Regions from separate parts of the Halomonas sp. Ps84H-12 genome, predicted to be linked through region 3. Evidence: predicted binding sites of a transcription regulator. Region 3 holds the regulator's gene; each other region holds the start of a gene.

Region 1 (8,036 bases), on a different contig from region 3:
AAGGCGAGGGGCAAAGTACCGAGCATCTTGCTCGCCACCCGGATGGCAAGGTGCCGGTGCTGGAAGATGGCGAGCTAATGCTGTTTGAGTCTGCGCCTATCTGCCGTTATCTCGCCGAGCAGTATGGCGCTGGGCAACTGCTGCCTCAAAGCGTTGCCGAGCGCGCCCAGGTCGACCAGTGGCTCAGCTTTATCGTTACCGAGATCGAGCAGCCGCTGTGGTTACAGGCCAAGCACAAGTTCGCCCTGCCTCAAGATAAGCGAGTCCCCTCAGTGCTACCCACCGCCGCTTGGGAATTCCAGCGAGCCCTGCTCGCGCTCGAGCGCCGCTATCGTGGCCAGGAAAATCTAGTGGGTGATACCTTCACGTTGGCGGATCTGTTCTTAACGCACACGCTCACTTGGGCCACAAGCATGAAACATCGCTTGCCGGAGCCGCTGGTGGCCTATCGCGCCCGCCACGCCAATCGCCCAGCGCTTGCCCGCGCCGCCGAAAAAGAGCAGGCGGCAGCGCAAGATTGAACGCTACCCCTTACGCTCGATATCCACATCGCTGGCTTGGGTAAAGTCATCCAGCGCCATCATATGGCCAAGCTTGCCCGCTTTGGTGGAGAGGTACTGTTCGTTATGCGGGTTCAAACCGGTGGTGATGGGCTGACGCTCCACCACGTTGACCCCATCGCGGGTTAGCGCATCCACCTTGCGGGGGTTGTTGGTCATCAGCTTGAGCGCGGTAATGCCCAAGTGGTTGAGCATGGGCACGCAGAGGTCGTAGCGGCGCATGTCGGCGCCAAAGCCGAGCTGCTCGTTGGCTTCTACGGTATCGGCGCCCTGGTCCTGCAGATGATAGGCGCGAATTTTATTGAGCAGGCCAATGCCACGCCCTTCCTGGCGTAAATAGAGCAGCACGCCGCACCCCTCTTCGGCAATACGCTTTAGCGCTTCTTGCAGCTGGTAGCCGCAGTCGCAGCGCATCGAGAATAGCGCATCGCCGGTTAAGCACTCAGAGTGCACGCGCCCTAACACCGGCTCGCCGCCGCTCACATCGCCCAACGTTAGGGCGATATGGTCTTTACCCGTGGCGTCGTCTTCGAAGCCATGCATGGTGAATGTGGCCCAGGGAGTGGGCAGCCGAGAGGCAGCAATGAAGCGAATGGTCACAGGGTTCCTCGCTGATTAACCAAACCAGTTAACCACACCAGTGTTGGCGAAGTGGACGAACAGTTTACCAGGAAGCCACGCTGGCCTCACGGTCTTAGCGGGGTGCGACGATTTTTGCCACGGCTTACGCCGCCACCCCCGGCGATCTTCACGTACAATTCCTATCTTCAGGTACGATGACTCCCTTACAATGCGGGCAAATTTCTCAAGAGCAAGTGTTTATGACCACCACACCTTTGCAAAACGACCGTTTTCTTCGCGCGCTGGCTCGCCAGCCCGTTGACCGCACTCCGGTGTGGATGATGCGCCAAGCCGGCCGCTACCTGCCGGAGTACCGCGCCAGCCGCGCCGACGCAGGCAGCTTTATGGACCTGTGCCGCAATCATGACCTGGCTTGTGAAGTGACCCTCCAGCCGCTAGAGCGCTACCCGCTCGACGCTGCAATTCTGTTTTCGGATATTTTGACCATCCCCGATGCCATGGGGCTGGGCCTCTACTTCGAAACCGGTGAAGGCCCCAAATTCAGAAAAACCGTCCGCACACCGGAAGAAGTCGCTGCGCTGACGGTGCCAAACGCCGAGCGCGACCTGGACTACGTGATGCGGGCGGTATCCACGATTCGCCGCGAGCTGAACGGCCGCATGCCGCTGATCGGTTTCTCCGGCAGCCCCTGGACGCTGGCGACGTATATGGTGGAAGGCGGCTCCAGCAAAGACTTCCGTCACTTAAAAACCATGCTGTATGACACGCCGGACACCATGCACCAGCTGCTGGACACCCTGGCACAAGCGGTCACCGACTACCTGAATGCGCAGATCCGCGCCGGTGCCCAGGCGGTACAGATTTTTGATACCTGGGGCGGCGCGCTCTCCACGCCTGCTTATTTAGAGTTCTCGCTGCGCTATATGGAGCAGATCGTTTCCGGGCTGATCCGTGAACACGATGGCCGCCGCGTGCCGGTGATCCTGTTCACCAAAAACGGCGGCCAGTGGCTTGAACACATTGCTTGCGCCGGTGCCGACGCGCTGGGTATCGACTGGTCGACCGAGCTTTCCGACGCCCGCGCCCGCGTAGGCCATAAAGTCGCCCTGCAGGGTAATTTAGACCCCAACGTGCTGTTTGCTCGCCCTTCGGCCATTCGCGCCGAAGTGGCCCGCGTGTTGGAGAGCTACGGCCACGGCCCGGGCCACGTGTTCAATTTGGGCCACGGCATCAGCCAGTTTACCAATCCCGATCACGTCACCGCCTTTATGGAGGCGCTGCACGACTTAAGCCCGCAGTACCATCAGGGCATTCCGACTCAAACGAACGACCAGTGCCCAGGAGCCAAGCAATGAGCGACTTACGCGACGACCAGTGGTTTACCGAAGTTTTTGATAGCCACGGCAGCGCTTTCTCGCTGAAAGTGACCGAAAAGCTGCTGGATGTGCAGAGCCCTTACCAGCACCTGGAAGTGTACGCCACAGAGACCTACGGCAACCTGATGGTGCTGGATGGCTGCGTGATGCTGACCGATCGCGACAACTTCCTCTACCACGAGATGATTGCCCACCCGGCGCTGTTCACCCATCAAGACCCCAAGCGGGTGGTGATTATTGGCGGCGGCGACTGCGGCACGCTGAAAGAAGTGCTGCGCCATCCGGGCGTTGAAAAAGTCACTCAGATCGATATCGATGAAGAAGTGACCAAGGCCTCCGAGCGCTTTTTCCCGTCATTAGTAGAAGCCAACGGCGACCCCCGCGCCGAGCTGCTGTTTGCCGACGGCGTGAAATGGGTCGACGACGCCGCCGACGAGAGCATCGACGTGCTGATCATCGACTCCACCGACCCGGTTGGCCCTGCAGAAGGCTTGTTCAAAACCGACTTTTTGAAGCGCTGCCACCGCATTCTGAAAAGCGGCGGTGTGATGGTTCAGCAGAGCGAGTCGCCGCTGTATCACAGCGGCTCGATTATCCGCGAGCTGCGTAACGACATGCGCGAAGCAGGCTTTGATAGCGTCGCCACCCTGCCCTTCCCCCAGCCGGTGTACCCTTCCGGCTGGTGGAGCGTGACGCTGGCAGGCAAAAGCACCAACGTTGAAAGCTTCCGTGAAGAGGCTGCCGCCAGCCACGAAATGCCGCTACAGTACTACACAGTAGATGCCCACCGTGGTGCCCTGGCGCTGCCGCCCTTTATGCGTAAAGCGTTCGCATAACCTCGCGGTTCCGCTATGTATCAGGCCGGGCTCTGCTCGGCCTTTTTTATGCGCAAGTATTGCTGCGCTCAACGTTAAGGAATAACAAATGAACACCACGCGTTGGTTAGGATTGGGAATCACTCTATTAGCCCCGACCCTCTGGGTACCTGCCACGGCCATGGCCGATACCCTTGAGGCTGTTCAAGAGCGCGACAGCGTGCGCTGCGGCGTTAACGCCGCCCAGCCCGGCTTCTCATCGCTGGACGATAACGACCAATACCGCGGCCTGGACACCGATGTGTGCCGCGCCATTGCCGCTGCCGCGCTAGGTGATGCCAGCAAAGTCAATTTCGTACCGTTAGACTCGGTGGAGCGTTTTGCCGCGCTGCAGTCTGGCGAGGTGGACGTGCTCTCCCGCACCACCACCTGGACCTCTAGCCGCGACACCACGCTAGGGATGAACTTCACTGGCGTCAGCTACTACGACGGCCAGGCGTTTATGGTGGCCAGCGACCTCGGCGTACAGAGCGCAAAAGAACTGGATGGGGCGGCTGTTTGCACTCAGTCAGGCACCACCAGCGAACTGAACCTTTCCGACTACTTCCGCATTAACAACATGACCTATGATGCGGCGGTGTTTGATTCACCTGAACAGTCGATTGCGGGCTTCGAAGCAGGCCGCTGCGATGTATTGAGCTCGGATGCCTCGCAGCTCTACGCCCAGCGCATTCAACTGGCCGACCCCAATATGGCCGTGGTGCTGCCGGAGATCATCTCCAAAGAGCCGCTGGGCCCCGCCGTGCGCCAAGGGGATGACCAGTGGTTCAACATCGTGAAGTGGTCGCTGTTTGCCATGCTGAATGCCGAAGAGCTGGACGTCAGTCAAGCCAACGTGGATGAGCAGCTAAGCTCAGACAATCCAGATGTGATGCGTTTGCTCGGCCAAGATGGTGATTTTGGCGAAGCCATGGGCCTACAGCCGGACTGGGCTTACCAAATCGTCAAACAGGTAGGCAACTATGCCGATATTTATGACCGTAACGTAGGAACCGAGTCAGATTTCAACATAGCCCGCGGCTTAAACGCTCTATGGAATGATGGCGGTATTCAGTACGCGCCACCTATTCGCTGACACGCTAGGCGACTAGCCACCGACCTCCGCCAGCGGCTGCGCACCAAAAAAGCGCAACGCGTAGCTGCTGACCTACTTTTTTGCACCACTACCTTCGTCAAATCCGCTGATTTTACGTTGAAAAGCGCTGAATTTGACGGCATATCTTTCTTGGCACCTTCCTTGCTAGCTTTTAATGATGCATCACCATGCATAATGACATTAAATCGAGGAAGGGGAACAAACATGATTAATAAGAAACACCTGGTACTGCTCGCCTCAGCGGGTGCCATCTCCCTCGCCGGTATCGCCACCGCACAAGCCAATACGTTAGAAGATACCCGCGCGCGCGGTGCTGTACAGTGTGGCGTTAGCGACGGCCTACCAGGTTTTTCCGCCCCAGATGATAGCGGTAACTGGCAGGGCCTCGACGTTGACGTATGTCGCGCCGTTGCTGCAGCGGTACTGGGCGACGCGGATGCCGTCAACTACATCTCCCTGAATGCTGTTGAGCGTTTCACCGCGCTGCAGTCTGGCGAAGTGGATGTACTGTCCCGTAACACCACTTGGACCACTACCCGTGACACCACCTTGGGCCTGAACTTCACCGGCGTTACCTTCTACGACGGTATCGGCTTCATGGTGAACAAGGATTTGGGTATTAGCAGCGCAGACGAACTCGATGGCGCCGCGATCTGTATCCAGTCTGGTACTACCACCGAGCTTAACGTCGCCGACTACTTCCGTGCCAATGGCATGGAGTTTGACCCCATCGTATTCGACACGTCTGAGCAAACCGTGGGCGGCTTCCAAGCTGGCCGCTGTGACGTGCTGACCTCCGACACTTCTCAGCTAGCGGCCTTACGCATCCAACTGGACGACCCCGCTTCTGCAATGATTCTGCCTGACATCATCTCCAAAGAGCCGCTGGGCCCAGTGGTACGTCAAGGCGACGATGAGTGGTTCAACATCGTAAAATGGTCGCTGTTCGCCATGATCAACGGTGAAGAGTATGGCATTACCAGCGAAAACGTTGACGAGATGCTCAACTCAGACAACCCGGATATTGCTCGCCTGCTGGGTCAGGACGGCAACTACGGTGAAGGTATGGGCTTAGAAGCCGACTGGGCTTACAACATTCTGAGCCAGGTAGGTAACTACGGCGAAAGCTTTGATCGCAACGTAGGCATGGGCTCACCGCTGGAAATTGAGCGTGGTATTAACGCTCTGTGGACCCAAGGCGGCATTCAGTACGCACCGCCGATTCGCTAAGCGTCTCGCTTGACCCCGGCCCGCCGCTCCCTCTTAACAGGGAATGGCGGGCCATCTGATTGACCTGCCGTATCGCGGAGACGCCATCCATGTCTGTAAGACCTAATGCTCGCCCGGCTGGCCACAAGCCACCGTTTTGGCGAGACCGCGCCAAGCGTGCGCTCATTTTCCAGTGTCTATTGATTGCCGCTGTCATTGTGTTTCTGTTCTATATTGTCGGCAATGTTCAAGACAACTTATCCTCACGGGGTATCACCACCGGCTTTGGTTTCCTAAACAATACCGCCGGTTTTGGGATCGTGCAGAGTCTGATCGACTACTCCTCCCAAAGCACCTATGGCCGCACCTTCTTCGTGGGCCTGCTGAATACGCTGCTGGTGGGTGGGTTAGGCGTGATCGCCGCCACCATCATTGGTTTTATTGTCGGTATCGCTCGTCTATCGCCCAACTGGCTGATCGCCAAGCTAGCCGCCGCGTATATCGAAACCTTTCGTAACATTCCGCTGCTGCTGCAGATTTTCTTTTGGTACTTTGCCGTGCTGCGCACCCTGCCAAGCGCCAGGGACAGCCTTGCCTTTGGGGAAGCGTTTTTCCTCAACGTGCGCGGACTGTATCTACCAGAACCGCTGTTTGAGTCCGGTTTTGGGCTAATTCCCGTGACCTTTGTGATCGCCATTGTGGCCAGCATTGCGCTGGTGATTTGGGCGAAGCGCCGCCAGGAAGCCACGGGGAAACGTATTCCTGCCTACTGGATCTCCTTTGCGCTGATTTTTGGCTTGCCGCTGTTGGTTATGTTGGTGACTGGCGTGCCTATCACTTGGGAAATGCCCGAACTGCGTGGCTTTAACTTCCGCGGCGGTATTACGGTGATTCCCGAGTTCCTGGCGCTATGGTTTGCGCTATCGATCTACACGGCGTCGTTCATTGCCGAGATCGTGCGCTCCGGCATTCAGGCCATTTCCCATGGCCAAACCGAGGCCGCACAAGCGCTGAGCCTGCCGCGTAACCTGGTGCTGCGTCTGGTGGTCATTCCGCAGGCGCTGCGGGTCATCATCCCCCCGCTCACCAGCCAGTACCTCAACCTGATCAAGAACTCGTCGCTGGCCACGGCCATTGGCTACCCGGACCTCGTTTCGGTCTTTGCAGGCACCACGCTGAACCAGACAGGCCAAGCCATCGAGGTCATTGCCATGACCATGGCGGTTTATCTGACCATCAGTCTGCTGGTCTCCATGTTCATGAACTGGTTCAACGCCCGTGTGGCGCTGGTTGAACGCTAGGCCGTTGTCGAGGGCATTCCCATGATTCACAACCGAACGATGATCGAGCCAAAGCCGGCGCCCAGCAGTTCTGTGGGCCCTGTGGCATGGCTACGCAGCAACCTGTTCAACGGCCCGATCAACACGATCTTTACTCTGATCGGCCTGTATATTCTCTACCTGCTCGTGGTTCCCACGGTGCAATGGGCGTTTATCAACGCCGACTGGGTAGGCACTACCCGCGACGACTGCTCTCGCGAAGGCGCCTGCTGGGTGTTCATCAACGCACGCTTCACCCAGTTCATCTACGGCCTGTACCCGCGCTCGGAAATCTGGCGTGCCAATATCGTCTTTGCCGGGTTCTTCACCCTGATTGCCTGGCTGGCGATTCCACGCCTGCCCTTCAAGCACTGGGTGGCCGTGTTTGCGCTGGTCGGCTTCCCCGTGATCGCCTACGTGCTGCTGCACGGCGGCTATTTCGACCTGCCGCGTGTGCCGACCCATCGCTGGGGCGGCCTGATGCTGACCCTGCTGCTGGCCACGGTGGGCATGGTAGGCGCGCTGCCGATCGGTATCGTGCTGGCCCTGGGGCGGCGTTCGAACATGCCCATCGTCAAGAGCTTCTGCGTCATCTTTATCGAGTTCTGGCGTGGCGTGCCGCTGATCACCGTGCTGTTTATGGCCTCGGTCATGCTGCCGCTGTTCCTGCCCTCCGATATGAGCGTTGACCGCCTAGTGCGTGCCCTGATCGGCTTAACGCTGTTCCAGAGCGCCTATATGGCAGAGGTCATTCGTGGCGGCTTGCAGGCGATTCCAAAAGGCCAGGAAGAGGCCGCGGCAGCGCTCGGCATGACTTACTGGAAGCGCATGGGGCTGATCATTCTTCCCCAAGCGCTGAAGATGATGATTCCCGGCATCGTGAATACGTTTATCTCGCTGTTTAAAGACACCACCCTGGTCATGATTATCGGGCTCTTTGACCTTTTGGGGATCGTGCAAGCGGCACTGGCCGACTCACGCTGGTTAGGCTTCTCGTTGGAAGGTTACGTGTTTGCCGC
Region 2 (8,036 bases), on a different contig from region 3:
CAGTGGCTGACTGGAAACAGGCATGCCCTCAGTTGGAGGAGCGAGACGCGCAGCGTCAATTGACCCAGTTGCAGCGACGTTTACAAAGCATTGTGGAGATTGATTTTTTTCCAGGATCAGAAAGCGAGCGCGCTATCATGGCCTTGGCAGAAGCGGAGACCGTCTTCAATCGTTGCTTTGTGCCAGATGAGCCCCAGCCGATCCAGGCCGAGATCCCACGGCTTGATCACTCTGCATTTCGTGGAAAACGGTGGGCCACGCGCCGTCGCCCTTGGGTGGATAGGCTAGCATCGGCTTGGTTGATCAAGCGCTTTATTGATCCTGAGGCTCGCTTCGTGTGGCTAGAACATCCAAGCCAGTGCCCGCCAGACGCGCTGGGGTTTGATTATGATGGAGCCTATTTCACCCATATTGATGACAAGGTGACGTTTGAAGTGCTGCTCGCGAGTTTTAGCCTTGAGACGCAGGCAGGCTTGAGCAGAATTGCGGAGCTAGTACACTACTTGGACGTGGGGGGCACCCCTGTACCAGAGGCCGTGGGGTTAAAACTTATGCTGGCCGGGGCTAAAGAGCGCTGTGACGACGATGATGCCCTGCTGCAACATACCGATATGTTGTTTGATGACCTTTACCAAGCATATTTGGCGGGAGACCCAGGCCGGGAGTGAGTATGCGCTAATAGTGAAAAGGCCGGGTTTACCCCAGCCTTTTGCTAGCGACCCTTATGGCTCGAAGGGTTCCAGGCTAATTAATCGCGGATCAGGGGACGTGCTGAAGCCGTCTTCAAAGGTAAACCAGCTAACGCTATGAATCGCTGTAGGCCTACCAGTGTCAGGCCCGGCAAGCCATTCGCCAGATGTACTTCGACATGCACCGCCGGTGCTTCCAACCCCACGCCCGCCCGCGTGGCCACAATCGCTAATGTCATGGCGCTCCCTCGCAACGTCTCTCAATTGGCTCACTCAGTTTAATGAGTCTGCTCGTTGGCTAAGCCTACTTTATTTCAAGCGTTGAGCGCTACTGAGCGGCCAGCGAGTAAAGCGTTAATGTGCCCCCTGGGCGTTCAATGCGCTGCTCAGTTCGCGGGCAAAGCGCTGGGCGGAGGGCAGGGCGCCAAAGCTCCAGACTGGCGGCAGGCGCAGCAGATGGCCATGTTGAACGCTCGGCAATTGTTGCCACAGGCCGCTCTTTTCCAACTGCGCTTCCACCCCTGCGGGGAGCGGGTCAACGATGACCAGGGTGGCGTCGGGGTAGCGTGCCAGCGCCTCGATACCGACCAAGGCGAAGCCCCAGGCGTTGGTGGGCTCATCCCAGGCGTTGGGCAGCGCCAGCTGTTCCAATACGGCGTTGTAGAGGCTGTTCTCGCCAAATACCCGCACATGCCGAGCATCCATGAACTGCACCATCAGCAATGGAGATGCGTTGCCGGGCGGGTAGCGCAGCTCGCGCATCAGCTGCTGGGTGTTCTCGATCAGCGCGTCGGCTTCTGCGTTGCGTTCGGTCAACTCGCCCAACTGGCGGGTGAGGGTCTGCATTTCCTGCCACGTATCGGTGCCTGGCGAGTAAAGGGCGAAAGTGCCCACCGGCGCGATGCGCTCCAACCGAGGAATCAGCCCGGTAAACATGGGCGAGAGCAGGGTTTGCTCAGGGGGCGATTGGGCCAACTGCTCGAAGTTGGGCTGGGTGCGTAGGCCAAGGTCGCTGACGTGCTCCGGGATACGCGGCTCGCCTACCCAATCGTGATATCCCGGCTGTTGCGCGATACCGCTGACCGGAGCGCCAATCGCCAGCAGCGTTTCGGCGATGGTCCAGTCGATAGTGGCCCACTGGGCGTGGCTGGCGGTGCTGAACAGCAGGGCTGCCGCGAGCAAGCAGCTGCGGGCCAGGGTCGGGAGTCGGGGGATGCAGCGCATGAAGTGGGCACCTGACAATAAGCGCTTTATTTAAACGATTCTGTTTATCAATTGCAAATGGAAACAGCGGAGGTCGCACAAGTCGTCAGCGCGAGACGCCTCAGGGGCGTAACTGCTCCAACATGGTGCATGAGGTGGCTTTCGCCATGCCTTCGCGCGTTTGATGCGTCACAAAGTGAGCCGTAAGGGGTCAGGCGGATAAGCGCGCTGGGTGCCTATCCAAGGCCACCCAGCGTTGCCTCAGCTTGGGTTGCCGGGGGTGGGCTTGCCTTGCTCGGCAGGCTCAACGGGGGCTGGCGGTACTTCGGCTTCCATGGGGGGGGGCTGCGCGGCGCTGGCCGCTTCCACCGTGGCTTCCAGGCTGGCCACCTGACGCTCCAGCGCTTCGACACGCGCGCGCGTGCGCTGAAGCACATCCATCAAGATATCAAAGTCTTCTCGTGATACCAGCTCCAGGCGGTCGAAGGCGCCTCGTACCACTTGCTGCACGCCTTTCTGAATGTCTTCCGGGGCCTGGGAAGCATTCTGTAAACGGTCGCCTATCTGCTGGGCTAAACGGCTGATGCGATCCTGGGGCGTCATGGCTCTCTCCTCAAACGGTGGCGCATAAATGTGGATAGCTTACCTGTAAGGATACGCAACCCTTTGCCAAACCGCATGCCCCGCGTGCGTTTTCTCCTGCAGTGTGCGCATGCATCAAAAAAGAGCGTGCCGCTTTTATTGGTGATCGTTTTTAGTGCATGGGTGGGTGTGAATGGATGCGTAGTCGCCTTGCCAGTGGCTGTAAAGCGCACTTTTGAAACCTTAAGGGTATGAATTTCAATGATAAAAAATACAGTGGCACGGTATGAGCATTAGCAGGGCAAGCACTAAATTCGGGCGGCCACGCCGCTCTCCACCGAGTGGGACTGAACCAGCAGGGGAGATCCGGGATGAAACTCATCACCGCTATCATCAAGCCTTTCAAGCTTGACGACGTTCGTGAAGCACTCGCCGACAACGGCGTGCAGGGGATTACGGTTACTGAGGTCAAGGGATTTGGTCGGCAGAAAGGCCACACCGAGCTGTATCGCGGTGCCGAGTACGTAGTGGACTTTCTGCCCAAGGTGAAAGTGGAAGTGGCCGTGGACGATGCGCGTCTGGAGAGCGTGCTGGATGCCATCTGCAGCGCTGCCAACAGCGGCAAGATCGGTGACGGCAAAGTGTTCGTGACGCCGCTGGAAGATGTCATTCGTATTCGTACCGGAGAGCGTGGCGCCGACGCGGTATAGGCCTGCCCACACAACGACGACCCACTACGTATAACTTCTCTTGGATCACGGGGAACACCTGATGAACGAGCTTACAGAATTGAGCTATGCGCTCGATACGTTTTACTTCCTGATTTGCGGCGTACTGGTCATGTGGATGGCCGCCGGCTTCTCGATGCTCGAGGCCGGTATGGTACGTTCCAAGAACACCGCTGAAATTCTGACCAAGAACATTGCGCTGTTTGCCATTGCCTGCACCATGTACCTGCTGGTGGGCTACTACATCATGTACTCCAGCGGCGAAGGCGGTTTCCTGCCTAGCCTTGGGTTCCTGATCGGTACCGAGAACAGCGTCGATGCGGTGCTGGCCGGTGGTGAAGATGCACCTTACTACTCCATGCGTTCGGACTTCTTCTTCCAGGTCGTGTTCGTCGCAACGGCGATGTCGATCGTGTCGGGTGCCGTGGCCGAGCGTATGAAGCTGTGGGCCTTCCTGGCCTTCGCGGTGGTCATGACCGCCTTCATCTACCCGGTGTCTGGCTACTGGACCTGGGGCGGCGGCTGGCTGGATGGCGTTGGCTACTCTGACTATGCGGGCTCGGGTATCGTCCACATGGCCGGTGCAGCAGCAGCGTTGGCGGGTGTGCTGGTACTGGGCCCCCGTAAGGGCAAGTATGGCAAGGACGGTTCTATCCACGCGATTCCGGGCGCCAACATGCCACTGGCCACGCTGGGTACCTTCATCCTGTGGATGGGCTGGTTCGGCTTCAACGGTGGCTCTGAGCTGAAAATGTCCGATATCGGTTCAGCTAACAACGTTGCGCAAGTGTTCGTGAACACCAACGCAGCGGCTGCCGGTGGTGTCATCGCCGCGCTTATTCTAGCCAAGCTGTGGTTCCGCAAGGCGGACCTCACCATGGCGCTGAACGGCGCGCTGGCTGGCCTGGTCGCCATTACCGCAGACCCGCTGTCGCCTTCTGCGCTGGGTGCCGCCTTGATTGGTGCCATCGGTGGCCTGATCGTGGTCGCTGCCATCATCACGCTGGACAAGCTGAAGCTGGATGACCCTGTGGGTGCTATCTCGGTTCACGGTGTGGTCGGTATCTGGGGTGTGTTGGCAGTACCGCTGAATAATGGCGATGCGTCCTTCGGTGCACAGTTGATCGGTATCGTGGGCATCTTTGGCTGGGTCTTCATCGCAAGCTTAGTGGTATGGCTGGTGCTGAAAGCGGTCATGGGTATCCGCGTTAGCGAAGAAGAAGAGTATGAAGGCGTCGATATCGCTGAGTGCGGTCTGGAAGCCTATCCCGAGTTTAGCGTTAAGAAATAAGCTTGCGCTAATCATGTGAGCTGGCGTGCTCCTTTTGGCCTCCCCACCGTGGGAGGCCTTTTTGTCCTTCCCAGGTAGGTTGCATGCTGGTTGTTATTAGCTAGGTACGTACTGGTTTTTTTATTCTCCGCCCTTGGCGGTGTATGCTTAATCGACTGGGTAACGGGCTTGGCTATGCGAGCGCCCCCGCTAACCTCGATGGTTATGACAATCGGTTAATAACGCTGTCTGCATGACAGCAGGCCACCAAGCTAGAGGATGTCGCAATGAAATTGATCTCAGCCATTATCAAGCCCTTCAAGCTTGATGACGTACGCGAATCGCTCTCGGATATCGGCGTGCAGGGCATTACGGTAACGGAAGTAAAAGGGTTTGGCCGTCAGAAGGGCCACACGGAACTCTACCGTGGCGCGGAGTACGTGGTGGATTTCCTGCCTAAGGTGAAGCTGGAAGTCGCCGTCGACGATGATATGGCCGAGCAGGTGATCGACGCGATTACCCAGGTCGCCAATACCGGCAAAATCGGTGACGGTAAAATCTTTGTGATGCCCCTTGAGCAGGTCATCCGTATTCGTACCGGCGAAACAGGTAAAGACGCTGTCTAACCACGGTGAATGGTAAGGCGTGAACAGTGAGTCGCGCTGAATCGACAAAGCCCCTGTGGATAATACCCACAGGGGCTTTGTGCAGAAGGCGACGATGACACGGGCTACGATTTTCTATTCATCCTTCACCTTTCACCCTTCGAACGAGGCTCACTTCTCAACGAAGGCGCGTTCGATGACGTAGTCGCCCGGCTCGCCCATACGCGGGGAGATGTTCAGACCCAGCTCATCGAGCAGGGCGCTGGTGTCGTCCAGCATCGCCGGGCTGCCGCAAATCATCGCGCGGTCTTGGCGCGGGTCGATGGGCGGTAGGCCGGTGTCCTCGAACAGCTTGCCGGTGCGAATATGGTCGGTCAGGCGACCCATGGTGTGAAACTCTTCACGGGTCACCGTGGGGTAGTACACCAGCTTCTCGGCGATCTCTTCGCCCAGGTACTCGTGGGCGGGCAGCTCTTTGGTGATGAAGTCGGCGTAGGCCAGTTCGGAGACTTCACGCACGCCATGTACCAGCACCACTTTTTCAAAGCGCTCGTAGACTTCCGGGTCTTGGATTAGGCTCATAAACGGCGCCAAGCCAGTGCCGGTCGAGAGCATATACAGGTTGCGGCCCGGCAGCAGGTCGTCGCACACCAGTGTGCCGGTCGGCTTGCGGCTGACCATGATCTGGTCGCCCACTTTCAGGTGTTGCAGGCGCGAGGTGAGCGGGCCATCCGGCACCTTGATGCTGAAGAATTCCAGGTGATCTTCGTAGTTGGGGCTGGCGATGGAGTAAGCGCGCATCAGCGGTTTGCCGTCCACTTCCAGGCCGATCATAACGAACTGGCCGTTCTTGAAGCGCAGGCTGCGCTCGCGAGTGGTGCGGAAGCTGAATAGGGTATCGTTCCAGTGGTGAACGCTTAACACTTCTTCCAGGGCAAACTTGCTCATGCTAACTCCTCCAGGGGCAGCGAGGCCTAAGCCTTGCTCACCATATTCCAAAAAAGAATAAAAAACAGCTCTATAGGTTGCTCTCAATTCTAAATAAGGGTGGTATATCTGTTAAGCAAATTATCTTGATAACGCTTATCTTTAAAATCGATATAGCCCTTTCGCGGACCACTCTACAGATAGGTTTTGGCCATGCACTACACCCTGCGACAGTTAGAAGTTTTCGTGGCCGTTGCCCAGCACGAGAGCGTTTCCCACGCGGCGCGCGCGCTGGCCATGTCGCAATCGGCCACCAGCACGGCGCTGGCGGAGCTGGAGCGCCAGTTCGATTGCCAGCTGCTCGACCGCATCGGGAAACGGCTAAAGCTCAACGCGCTCGGCTTCCAGCTACTGCCCAAGGCGGTGGCCCTGCTGGACCGCGCCGAGGAGGTCGAAGAGCTGCTGCGGGGCCAACAGGGTGTGGGGGCGTTAGACGTCGGCGCGACGCTCACCATTGGTAACTATCTCGCCACGCTGCTGATCAGCGATTTCATGCAGCGCTACCCTGGCAGCCGTGTGCGTCTGGCGGTGCGCAATACACGGCATATTATCGAGGGCGTGCGTCAGCACTCGCTGGATTTAGGGCTGATTGAGGGGCAGTGCGATGACGATATGATCATCAGCCAGCCCTGGGTCGAGGATGAGCTGTGCGTGTTCTGCTCGCCGCGCCACCCGCTGGCAGGGCGGGAGCACCTGGAGCTGGATCAGCTGCTGCGGGAGGATTGGATCATGCGTGAGGAGGGCTCAGGCACGCGCATGACGCTGGAGCATGCGGCCCGCCACCGTCGCAGCCGGTTCAATACGCTGTTGGAGCTGGAGCATACCGAGGGCATTAAACGCGCGGTGGAGTCGGGATTAGGGATTGGCTGCGTGTCGCGGCTGGCACTGCGTGATGCCTTCCGGCGCGGCAGCTTGGTGCCGCTGCCCACGCCGGAGTTGGATCTCAAGCGCCAGTTCACGTTCATTTGGCATCGCCACAAGTACCTCACCACCGGCGTGCGGGAGTTTTTACGCCTCTGCCGCGAAATGACCGCCGGGGCCAAGCGCAGTGACGATATTCCGCTGCCACCGATTCCCTAGCGGTTACACCTTGGCCTTTTCAGGGCTTGGCAGCGCCTGAGCCAGGTGCTGCGACGCCTCTAGCGTAAAGCCACCCACTAGCGCGGCCAGCCTGTCCGCTTGGTCTTTAAGCTGCTCGGCCGCGGTGGTGGACTCTTGCACCAGGGCGGCGTTTTGCTGGGTCATCTGATCCAGGTCGGTCACCGCGATGCTGACTTGGTTGATCCCGTCGTTCTGCTCACCGGCTGCCGTACTGATATCGCCCAGCATTTGGGTGACGCGCGTCACGCTATCGGCCAGCTCGTGCATGGCGGCTTCGGCGTCGCGTACCATTTGCGTGCCGCTTTCGACCTTATCGGCAGACGCATCGATGCGCTGGCGAATGTCCTTGGCGGCGTCGCTGCGGCGCGAGGCGAGCTTGCGCACTTCATCGGCCACCACGGCAAAGCCGCGCCCGTGTTCGCCAGCCCGCGCTGCTTCTACTGAGGCGTTGAGTGCCAGCAGATTGGTTTGGAAGGCAATGCTGTTCATCAGCAAGAGGCGAAAGAGCGTATCGAGTGCCATCCTTGAACCAGTAGAACAAAGATTCATGGTTAACGCATGACATGGCCGCCACCGCGAGCGCTGCGGCGGCCATGGAGGAGTGGCAGACGAGACGTTTAGAAGGTCTCTGACGTGCGCGGTAAGCGATCCTGCGGCGCTTGCAGCGCGGGTGATGCCGCGTTAGAGAGTTTGAAACTGCTGATCGTGCCGGTCAGGCGATCCGCCTGCTCTTTCAACTGCTCGGCGGCGGTGGTGGACTCTTCCACCATGGCGGCGTTTTCCTGGGTCATCCGGTCAAGCTCGGCCACGGCGATGTTGACCTGTTTGATGCCATCGCTTTGCTCGCTGGTTGCAGCGTTGATCTCTTCCA
Region 3 (8,036 bases):
GCACCGTGGTAATGTTGTCGTAGTGGCGTTCAACGCGCTCTAGCTTTTCGTTAACGTAGTCGCGCAAGGCGTCAGTCAGTTCAACGTGATGACCAGTGATGTTTACTTGCATTGACGTGCTCCTTATCCATCGGACTGTACTTCGATTGTAACCCTTTTTACGCTATTGCAAAGCCCTTGCGTTGAGTTTGTTCATACGTACCGCTTAACTAGCGTAAACGGCGGCGCTCACTTGACGAGGGAATGCCCATTGACTCCCGATATTTTGCGACAGTACGCCGTGCAACGCTAATGCCCCCCTCTTCAAGCAGAGTCACCAAGCGGCTATCGGAGAGCGGTTTTCCTGAGGGCTCATCCTGAATCAGCTTTTTGATGCGGGCGCGAATGGCTGTGCTGGAGTGGCTGTCGCCGCCGTCTTGGCCGCTTACCTGGCTTGAGAAGAAGTACTTAAGCTCGAAAACGCCCCGTGGCGTGTGAATAAATTTCTGCGTGGTCACACGAGATATGGTGGATTCGTGCATCTCTACCGCTTCAGCAATATCCGCTAAAATCAGCGGTTTCATTGCTTCTTCGCCATGCTCCAGAAAGCCAATTTGGCGTGCAATAATTTCACGCCCAACTCGTAGCAGCGTGTCATTGCGACTCGATAAGCTTTTGATCAGCCAGCGGGCTTCTTGGAGGTGCTCTTTGAGGAACTGGTTGTCTTGGCTTTTGTCTGCGCGTTTGATCAAGCTGGCGTAGTCGGGCTGTATACGCAAGCGTGGTAGTGCTTCTGGATTGAGCTCTAAATGCCAACCTTCATTGTCGTGCCGAACGACTAGGTCGGGGGTGATGTAGCTGTCGTCGGTAACGCCATAGGTGCTCCCAGGGCGTGGGTCAAGGCTGCGAATTAAACGGATGACATCGTCAAGCTGCTCGTCATCAAGGCTTAAACGGCGCTTGAGAAGCCGCATATCGTCTTTGCCTAATGCTTCCAAAAACTGGCGAACCAGCCGTTTGGCGGGCATTAGCAGAGGGGTGTCCTCAGGTAGTGAGGCGAGTTGCAGCATCAGGCATTCACGCAGGTCTCGGGCAAAGACGCCGGTGGGCTCAAATTGCTGCAAGCGCAGCAGGGTATTTTCCACTTCCCGCTGGCTTAAGCTGTCATGGCCTTGGGCTTTTAATCCTTCCCGAATGTCATTAAGCGGCTGGGTGAGATAGCCGTTGGCATCCAGCGCATCAATCAGGCTTTCCGCGATGGCGTATTCTCGCGGGCTAAAGTCTGTCATGGCCAGTTGCCATAGCAGGTGGCCATGTAGGCTTTGTCCAGCGGCTTGGCGCTCGAAGTCGGGGCCTTCACTGCTGCCACCCAGGCTGCCTATGTCTTGATAGGTATCTGACCAGTCACTGTCGACGGAGAGTTCGTTGGGGATGCTCTCGGACCACTCAGCCTCTTGAGGCTCACTGACAGCCTGCTCGCCAAACTCATCTTCTTGCTCAAGCATGGGATTGGCATCTAGCGCTTGCTGAATTTCTTGACGAAGGTCCAGCGTCGATAGCTGAAGCAGGGCGATAGCCTGCTGCAGCTGAGGTGTCATGGTCAGCTGTGTGCCGATACGCAATTGGAGAGAAGCTTTCATGACCATCTGAGAACCACTCGTTAATCAGAAAGCTCCACCCTAGAGTGAGTTATGGCTTGGTGCAAGTGCAATAAGCATGCCACTAAAAGAAATGCTTCTGCAGGTCACTGTTTAAAGGCGGAAATCGGCGCCTAAATAGACATCTCGAACCTTCTGGTTGTTGAGGATTTCCTGGGCGTTTCCACTGGCAATGATGTGACCGTCGCCAACAATGTAGGCAATATCACAAATATCCAGCGTTTCACGAACGTTATGGTCGGTGATCAATACACCAATGTGGCGTTTCTTTAACGCTCGAATGATAGCTTTAATTTCCCCAACGGAAATCGGGTCAACCCCGGCAAAAGGTTCATCCAGCAGGATAAAGGCCGGTTCGGTGGCCAAAGAGCGGGCGATTTCAACACGGCGGCGTTCGCCCCCAGAAAGACTCATGCCTAAGTTGTCGCGTATATGAGTGATGTGAAAATCTTCAAGTAGTAACTCAAGTTGTGCTTCCCGGGCGCTTCGATCAAGCTCTTTGCGTGTCTCTAAAATGGCCATAATGTTGTCAGCCACGGAGAGCTTGCGGAAGATGGAAGCTTCCTGGGGTAGATAACCAATCCCTGCCATGGCGCGTTCATGCATAGGAGCATGAGTGAGGTCAAGGTCGTCAATGCCTACTTTGCCCGCATCCAATTTGACCAACCCCACAATCATATAAAACGAGGTGGTTTTACCTGCGCCATTAGGGCCAAGTAGCCCAACCACGCTACCTTGAGTGATTTCCAGATTAATATCTTTAACCACACGGCGGCGCTTATAGCTCTTCGCTAAATGATGGGCGTAGAGCGTTTTTACTGGTGTGGGGGCTGGGGATGTTGATGCTGCCACGTGGCCACTTCCTATTGTTCGGGCTGAAGGGTCATACGAATACGCTGATTTTCACTGCCGCTAACGTCAGAGCGTGCTTGTACTACTTCTTGATCGATAAAGTACTCTAAACGTCCACCTTGGAAGTGATCTCCTTGCTGGGTCAGCTCAGCTTGGTCAATCAGCTCAACCCGGCGTTCGGAAACGTGATAAATAATCCGACGCGCCCAGCCTTCTATAGGGGTTTCTTGGTCTTCAATTTGGTTACGCAAGTAAGCACGCTCGCCCGTAGCGATGGCGCGAGACAACTCGCCAGCATTGTTACGCTGAATTTCGACACGCTCTCCGCGTAGCTGCATATTGCCTTGGCGAATGTCAACGTTACCGGTGTACACGGCTGTCCCTGCTCGTTGGTCAAGGTCTAACCGGTCGGCCTCCACATGAATAGGCGCTTGGTTTTGTGCCGCTACAGGCAGTGCAATTGTGACAAGCGGCACGGCTAGGGCAAGAAGTGCAGTGCGGATTAGAGCATTCATCAGATTTTGCGCGAGAAACCCGGTGCTTTAGCGCCGGGAGGGATAGCGCGTCGCCCGCAGGGCGACTGGGTTACGCCACCGCCTGTCCCGCTCCTCCTGTTAGGTGGGTGAAGGGTGTAAAGTGATAGCCGTAGCCATCACCGCGTTGGATGAGGGTGCAGTATTTGTGCGAGATGCCTTGCACGGCCCCCTGTTCGGTCTGGATGTTAAAACTGCCGGTTTTGCGTACCGCGACACGCCCCGTATGGGTACCTGCTTTCTTGCCAGTCGGTACCATCGCACGCACCATGTCGCCGGTTTGAAAGCCGTGCACCTGCTTCTGCCGCATCAGATAGCCACGCGGAAACCCGTGTTTCGTTAAGCGGGTGCGCTGATAGCTACCACGCCCCATCGCCTTGATGGTTAATGTGGGCACCTGCCAAGCATGTAGTGCGTCGAACGCACCGACACAGGCCGCGTCTAGAGCATGGGTTTTAGGAATGCCCAGTCGCTGGCGGTTGTACTTGGTGCGACCGCCGGTGCCGACAGCCACCGGCAAGCTAGTCGCTTTGAGCGCATTAAACAGCGCCCAGCGCGTGGCATTGATCGCGCTGGCATCGCGCAGCGGTTGCTTGAGCTGGCGCTGCACACGCTCAAGCCGAGCGTTAGCGGTGTGGCCGTTGGCTTTCAGGCGCTTTTTCAGGCCTTTGTCAGTGGCGAAAAAATCCACCAGTGACAGCGCATCCTTGCTCTGGTTGCAGGGGTGGCAGCTTAGGGTCAAATTACTGACGCGGTTCGAGCCGCCCCGCGAGCGCGGTATCACATGCTCGATCTCCAGCGGCGTATCGGCGGTGCCGCAATAGGCACATTCACGGCCCCATTTTTCCAGCAGGTACTCGCGTACTTCGTAGCCCAGCAGCGTGCCTTGCTGGTACTCCACGCCGTTGATCTCGGGGTTATCCAGCTTCTGCGTATCAAAGCGCACCAACTCTTGGCTGATGGCGGTTACAGGCGCTAAACGATTCAACCGGTTCACCCAGGCCGTGACGGTATCGACGCGATGCTGCAGCGACGGTGCCAGCCAGCCCTTGGGTTTGGTGCGATTATTGAAGCGCGGGGCGCGGTAACGCAGGTTGGCACTGCGGCGGCGACGCCGAAAGGCGGCGCGTTGTTGTAATGCCTTTTTGATCTGATAACCGCGATGGATTAGTTCAAACAGGCACAGCACATGCCGCTGCTGACTGTCCGGTTCGCGTATCAGCGCCAGCCCGGTCGTTTTGCTGCCAGGGTCGATGCCCAGGCTTAGTGGCTGCGTGCTACCGCCCACTCGATCTTTCAGCCGGATCGTGAACGGATAGCGCTTATGCACCACGGCACGCCCGCGCTGTAGCAGCAACCGAGCCCGTTTTTCACTGCACGGCATCAGCGGCTGCTTCTTTTTGTCCAGTACGAAAATCGCCATGCGATTTCCTCCTAATCAATGCCCTTACGGACCTTGTGTCGCGGGGCTTGCGCCCCGTCTCCCCTCGGGAATGTCGATAACCGGCTCCTGCCTTGTGGCAGCGATCAAGATCTTCGGCGTTTTACCTTTCGCCCGGGCGGCGTACCGCAGCATGATCTTGACCTTTCAGAGCCACGGACTGAGGAAGCATCCGTGGGTGAGTCTTGGCGACCTGTTATCAACGTAGCGGGTTGGCTACCGCTCTCCCTGGTCAACCGGGCTTGTTGTCACAAGCTCCCGCCTTCAGGCGGGGGTAGTTGACCGCGACTCCTAAGGGGAACGGGTGGCCGGCGGATGAACGCCGCGCACGTTGTTGGTTAAACGGACTTGGCTGTCATCCAGCCATACATCCATTCGGGAGGCTTCCATACGCTGAGGGGGCTGCTGCAACACTACGTGGGTGTCGCTCCAGGCATGCCGGGTGGTCCCGTCGTAGTTTAATAGTTCGCTATCAAGCTGCCACCCCTCTTCAGGCGCTAGTAGCCGCGCGGAGCCTGCCAATGTTAATGCTTGGGTTTCAGTATTGAGGGTGCCAGTGTTCGCCGTGGCGAGCCACTCACGTTGTTCGCTATCAAACAGCGTGGCACGGGGTGACAACACGTCAGTCATTGCCGTTTGCGGAGTATGCACCAGCCGTGGGGTTACCAGAGATTGCTGAATAGTGCCTGTTTCGCCAAATAGGGTAATTTCGGCATTCTCTAATACGTGCCCAGGTTCCTGGGCACGAGCTTCAGAGTCAATCTCAGTCTCCTGGGGGCCGCGAGGGTCTAGCCAAACCAGCACGCCGCCTAGGGCGATGACCATTGCCGTGATCCAGACCCGTTTTCTTACCCTAAAGCGCATTATGGCTGTCCGTGCAGATACGTATCGAGTACGGCATCCCAGTGCCCTTGGGACGTTAGGAGCGTATCGCAAATTTCACGCACAGCCCCGTGTCCGCCAAGGCGTTCAGTGATCCAGTCGGCATGGGGGTGCATGTAGTCCGGAGCATTGGGGACCGTAATACCGACACCGGAGCGCTTGATCGGAGCAAGATCAGGTAGGTCATCTCCACAGTAGGCGACCTGTTCTAAGGTGATATCAAGCCGCTGACAAAGCGCTCTCAGGGTAGTGAGTTTGTCTTCACAGCCCTGGTATACGTGAGTGATTCCTAAGGCAGCAGCGCGCTGGCTCACCATAGGTGAATCACGGCCGGTAATCAGCGCCACATGGATGCCGACACGCTTGAGTAACTTCAGGCCATGACCGTCCTGGGTGTGAAACGCTTTGATTTCGATACCGTCAGCCTGAAAATAGAGACGGCCGTCAGTAAGTACACCGTCTACATCAATCGCAAGCAGTTTTACGCGGCGAAGTCGGTCGAGTAGTGCATCAGGTAGGGCCATAAAGCCTCCATCATCCATTGCCAAAAAAGCAGTATAAAGTCGTTAAATAACGCCGCTGGCAAGCAGGTCATGCATATGCAGCGCGCCGATGGGGCGCTGCTGTTCATCAACAACAGCCAGTGCAGTGATACGGTTATCTTCCATAATGCGCACCGCTTCGGCAGCTAGTATGTCTGGACCAATGCGCTTGCCGGGGCGCGTCATTACGTCATCTACCTGAACATCGCGCAGGTCGTGGTGTTGGTCTAGCGTGCGACGCAAGTCGCCGTCGGTATAGACCCCGGCAAGACGGCCTTCGCTATCCACCACGCAGGTAAAGCCCAGCCCTTGGCGTGTTATCTCAAGTAGTGCATCGCGCAGCGGGCTGCCCAGCGCTACTTGAGGGAGCCGTGAGCCATCGTGCATTAAGTCGCTAACACGCAGTAGTAAGCGCTTACCGAGGCTGCCGCCAGGGTGAGAGAGGGCAAAGTCTTCAGCGGTAAAGCCCCGTGCTTCCAATAGAGCAACAGCAAGGGCGTCGCCTAGGGCAAGGGCGGCGGTGGTGGAGCTGGTGGGTGCTAGGTCAAGCGGGCAGGCTTCTCGTTCTACACCGCTATCCAGGTGGGCGTCTGAGTGCTGTGCAAGAGTGGAGCCTGGGCGGCCAGTCATACTGACCAGCGGTGTGCCAAGGCGCTTGAGTAGCGGAAGTAGGGCCGTTACTTCAGCGGTTTCACCGGAGTTAGAGAGTGCCAAAACCACATCGGCGCGGGTAATCATGCCCAAGTCGCCATGGCTGGCTTCACCTGGGTGAACAAAAAAGGCTGGAGTGCCTGTGCTGGCTAGGGTGGCTGCGATTTTGCCGGCGATATGACCTGACTTTCCCATGCCGGTGACTACCACGCGTCCCTGACAGGCAAGCATAAGCTGACAGGCGTGGTCAAAGCCTTCATCTAGCTTGGCTTGCAAGCCCCCAATAGCCGCTTGCTCGATTTGCAAGGTGCGCAGTGCACTTTCACGCAGTTGGCTGGGTGTAGAGAGTGGCTGACGCATGGCGTGTCTCGTTTCATGATGTGAATAGGTGACTAGTAAGAATAACATCTTGAAGCAGTGTTTAGCTAAAGCATGCAGCAAGTACCCGCGGTATTAGTGAGTTCTATTGACGAATGGTTTGTACGGCAATGATTTGCGCGACTGTTACTAAGAGTAGCGTTAGGATACGATGTTCGATAATATTTCGAAAACACTGTTTTCTAAACTGCCCCGCGCCCAGTCGGTTTATACTGACGCGTTCTGGCAACACGATGAAGGTCAATCAGCTTATGACGGATGTTCCCTTCATACAGGTTGAAGATGTTTACTTTTCCCGTGGAGATAACGATATCTTCCGTGGCGTTAATATGACCATTCCGCGTGGCAAAGTCACCGCTATTATGGGGCCAAGCGGCACGGGTAAAACAACGCTATTGAAGCTCATTGGTGGCCAATTAACGCCAGACCGTGGGCGGATTTTAATTGATGGGCAGGATGTTCACCGCCTGTCACGCAAGGCGTTGTTTACGCTACGTAAGCGCATGGGAATGCTGTTTCAGAGCGGCGCGCTGTTTTCGGACTTAGATGTTTTCGAGAATGTGGCCTTCCCGCTGCGGGTGCATACTGACTTGCCCGACACCATGATTCGCGACTTAGTGTTGCTAAAGTTGCAGGCAGTAGGGTTGCGGGGGGCAAGGCATTTAACTCCCGCTGAGCTATCAGGGGGTATGGCGCGGCGGGTGGCATTAGCGCGGGCAGTCGCACTTGACCCTGAGTTAATCCTTTATGATGAGCCATTTGTAGGCCAGGACCCTATCTCTATGGGTGTGCTGGTGCAATTGATTAAGCGGCTCAATCAGGCGCTGTCGCTGACCTCGGTAGTGGTCTCCCATGATATCAAGGAAACGCTGAGTATTGCCGACTATCTCTACCTGATTGCGGATGGGCAGGTGGTGGCGCACGGCACTCCGAGCTCGCTAGAGGTGAATCAAGACCCTCGTGTGAGCCAATTTATGCACGGCGAGCCAGATGGTCCGGTGCCGTTTCACTATCCCGCAGAGACGCTCTACCGGGATATTCTCGGTCACGATTTAGCACTTAAGGCAGGGTAGATGCAGTCTAAATTTTCTCACTACACGGCGCGGGTTACCCGCCTGGG

What was found. The regulator sigma-54, encoded in region 3, starts transcription at its own class of promoters, with help from an activator protein. The targets are predictions, from matches to a motif close to TGGCACNNNNNTTGCTNT.
Region 1: NH344_RS02995 (amino acid ABC transporter substrate-binding protein) is a predicted target of sigma-54. The motif match lies at 4,620-4,637, and genes of this name have one in related genera.
Region 2: NH344_RS02935 (P-II family nitrogen regulator) is a predicted target of sigma-54. The motif match lies at 2,752-2,769, and genes of this name have one in related genera.

What each region holds. Positions count from the first base shown of each region.
Region 1 covers NZ_JAMXSJ010000004.1:68,526-76,561, reverse strand. The annotation lists gene NH344_RS03020 (glutathione S-transferase family protein) at 1-521, shown strand, start outside; gene ribA (GTP cyclohydrolase II) at 525-1,160, opposite strand; gene hemE (uroporphyrinogen decarboxylase) at 1,382-2,497, shown strand; gene speE (polyamine aminopropyltransferase) at 2,494-3,354, shown strand; gene NH344_RS03000 (amino acid ABC transporter substrate-binding protein) at 3,443-4,468, shown strand; gene NH344_RS02995 (amino acid ABC transporter substrate-binding protein) at 4,694-5,719, shown strand; gene NH344_RS02990 (amino acid ABC transporter permease) at 5,809-6,999, shown strand; gene NH344_RS02985 (amino acid ABC transporter permease) at 7,021-8,036, shown strand, end outside.
Region 2 covers NZ_JAMXSJ010000004.1:56,668-64,703, forward strand. The annotation lists gene NH344_RS02915 (chromate resistance protein ChrB domain-containing protein) at 1-668, shown strand, start outside; gene NH344_RS18325 (hypothetical protein) at 749-928, opposite strand; gene NH344_RS02925 (ABC transporter substrate-binding protein) at 1,044-1,913, opposite strand; gene NH344_RS02930 (accessory factor UbiK family protein) at 2,154-2,495, opposite strand; gene NH344_RS02935 (P-II family nitrogen regulator) at 2,846-3,184, shown strand; gene NH344_RS02940 (ammonium transporter) at 3,246-4,493, shown strand; gene glnK (P-II family nitrogen regulator) at 4,760-5,098, shown strand; gene NH344_RS02950 (ferredoxin--NADP reductase) at 5,249-6,025, opposite strand; gene NH344_RS02955 (LysR family transcriptional regulator) at 6,218-7,144, shown strand; partial or broken gene NH344_RS02960 (methyl-accepting chemotaxis protein) at 7,148-7,657, opposite strand; gene NH344_RS02965 (methyl-accepting chemotaxis protein) at 7,783-8,036, opposite strand, start outside.
Region 3 covers NZ_JAMXSJ010000031.1:14,054-22,089, reverse strand. The annotation lists gene raiA (ribosome-associated translation inhibitor RaiA) at 1-112, opposite strand, end outside; gene NH344_RS14275 (RNA polymerase factor sigma-54) at 210-1,625, opposite strand; gene lptB (LPS export ABC transporter ATP-binding protein) at 1,731-2,489, opposite strand; gene lptA (lipopolysaccharide transport periplasmic protein LptA) at 2,501-3,004, opposite strand; gene iscB (RNA-guided endonuclease IscB) at 3,075-4,445, opposite strand; gene lptC (LPS export ABC transporter periplasmic protein LptC) at 4,755-5,327, opposite strand; gene NH344_RS14250 (HAD hydrolase family protein) at 5,327-5,869, opposite strand; gene NH344_RS14245 (KpsF/GutQ family sugar-phosphate isomerase) at 5,912-6,898, opposite strand; gene NH344_RS14240 (ATP-binding cassette domain-containing protein) at 7,168-7,989, shown strand; gene mlaE (lipid asymmetry maintenance ABC transporter permease subunit MlaE) at 7,990-8,036, shown strand, end outside.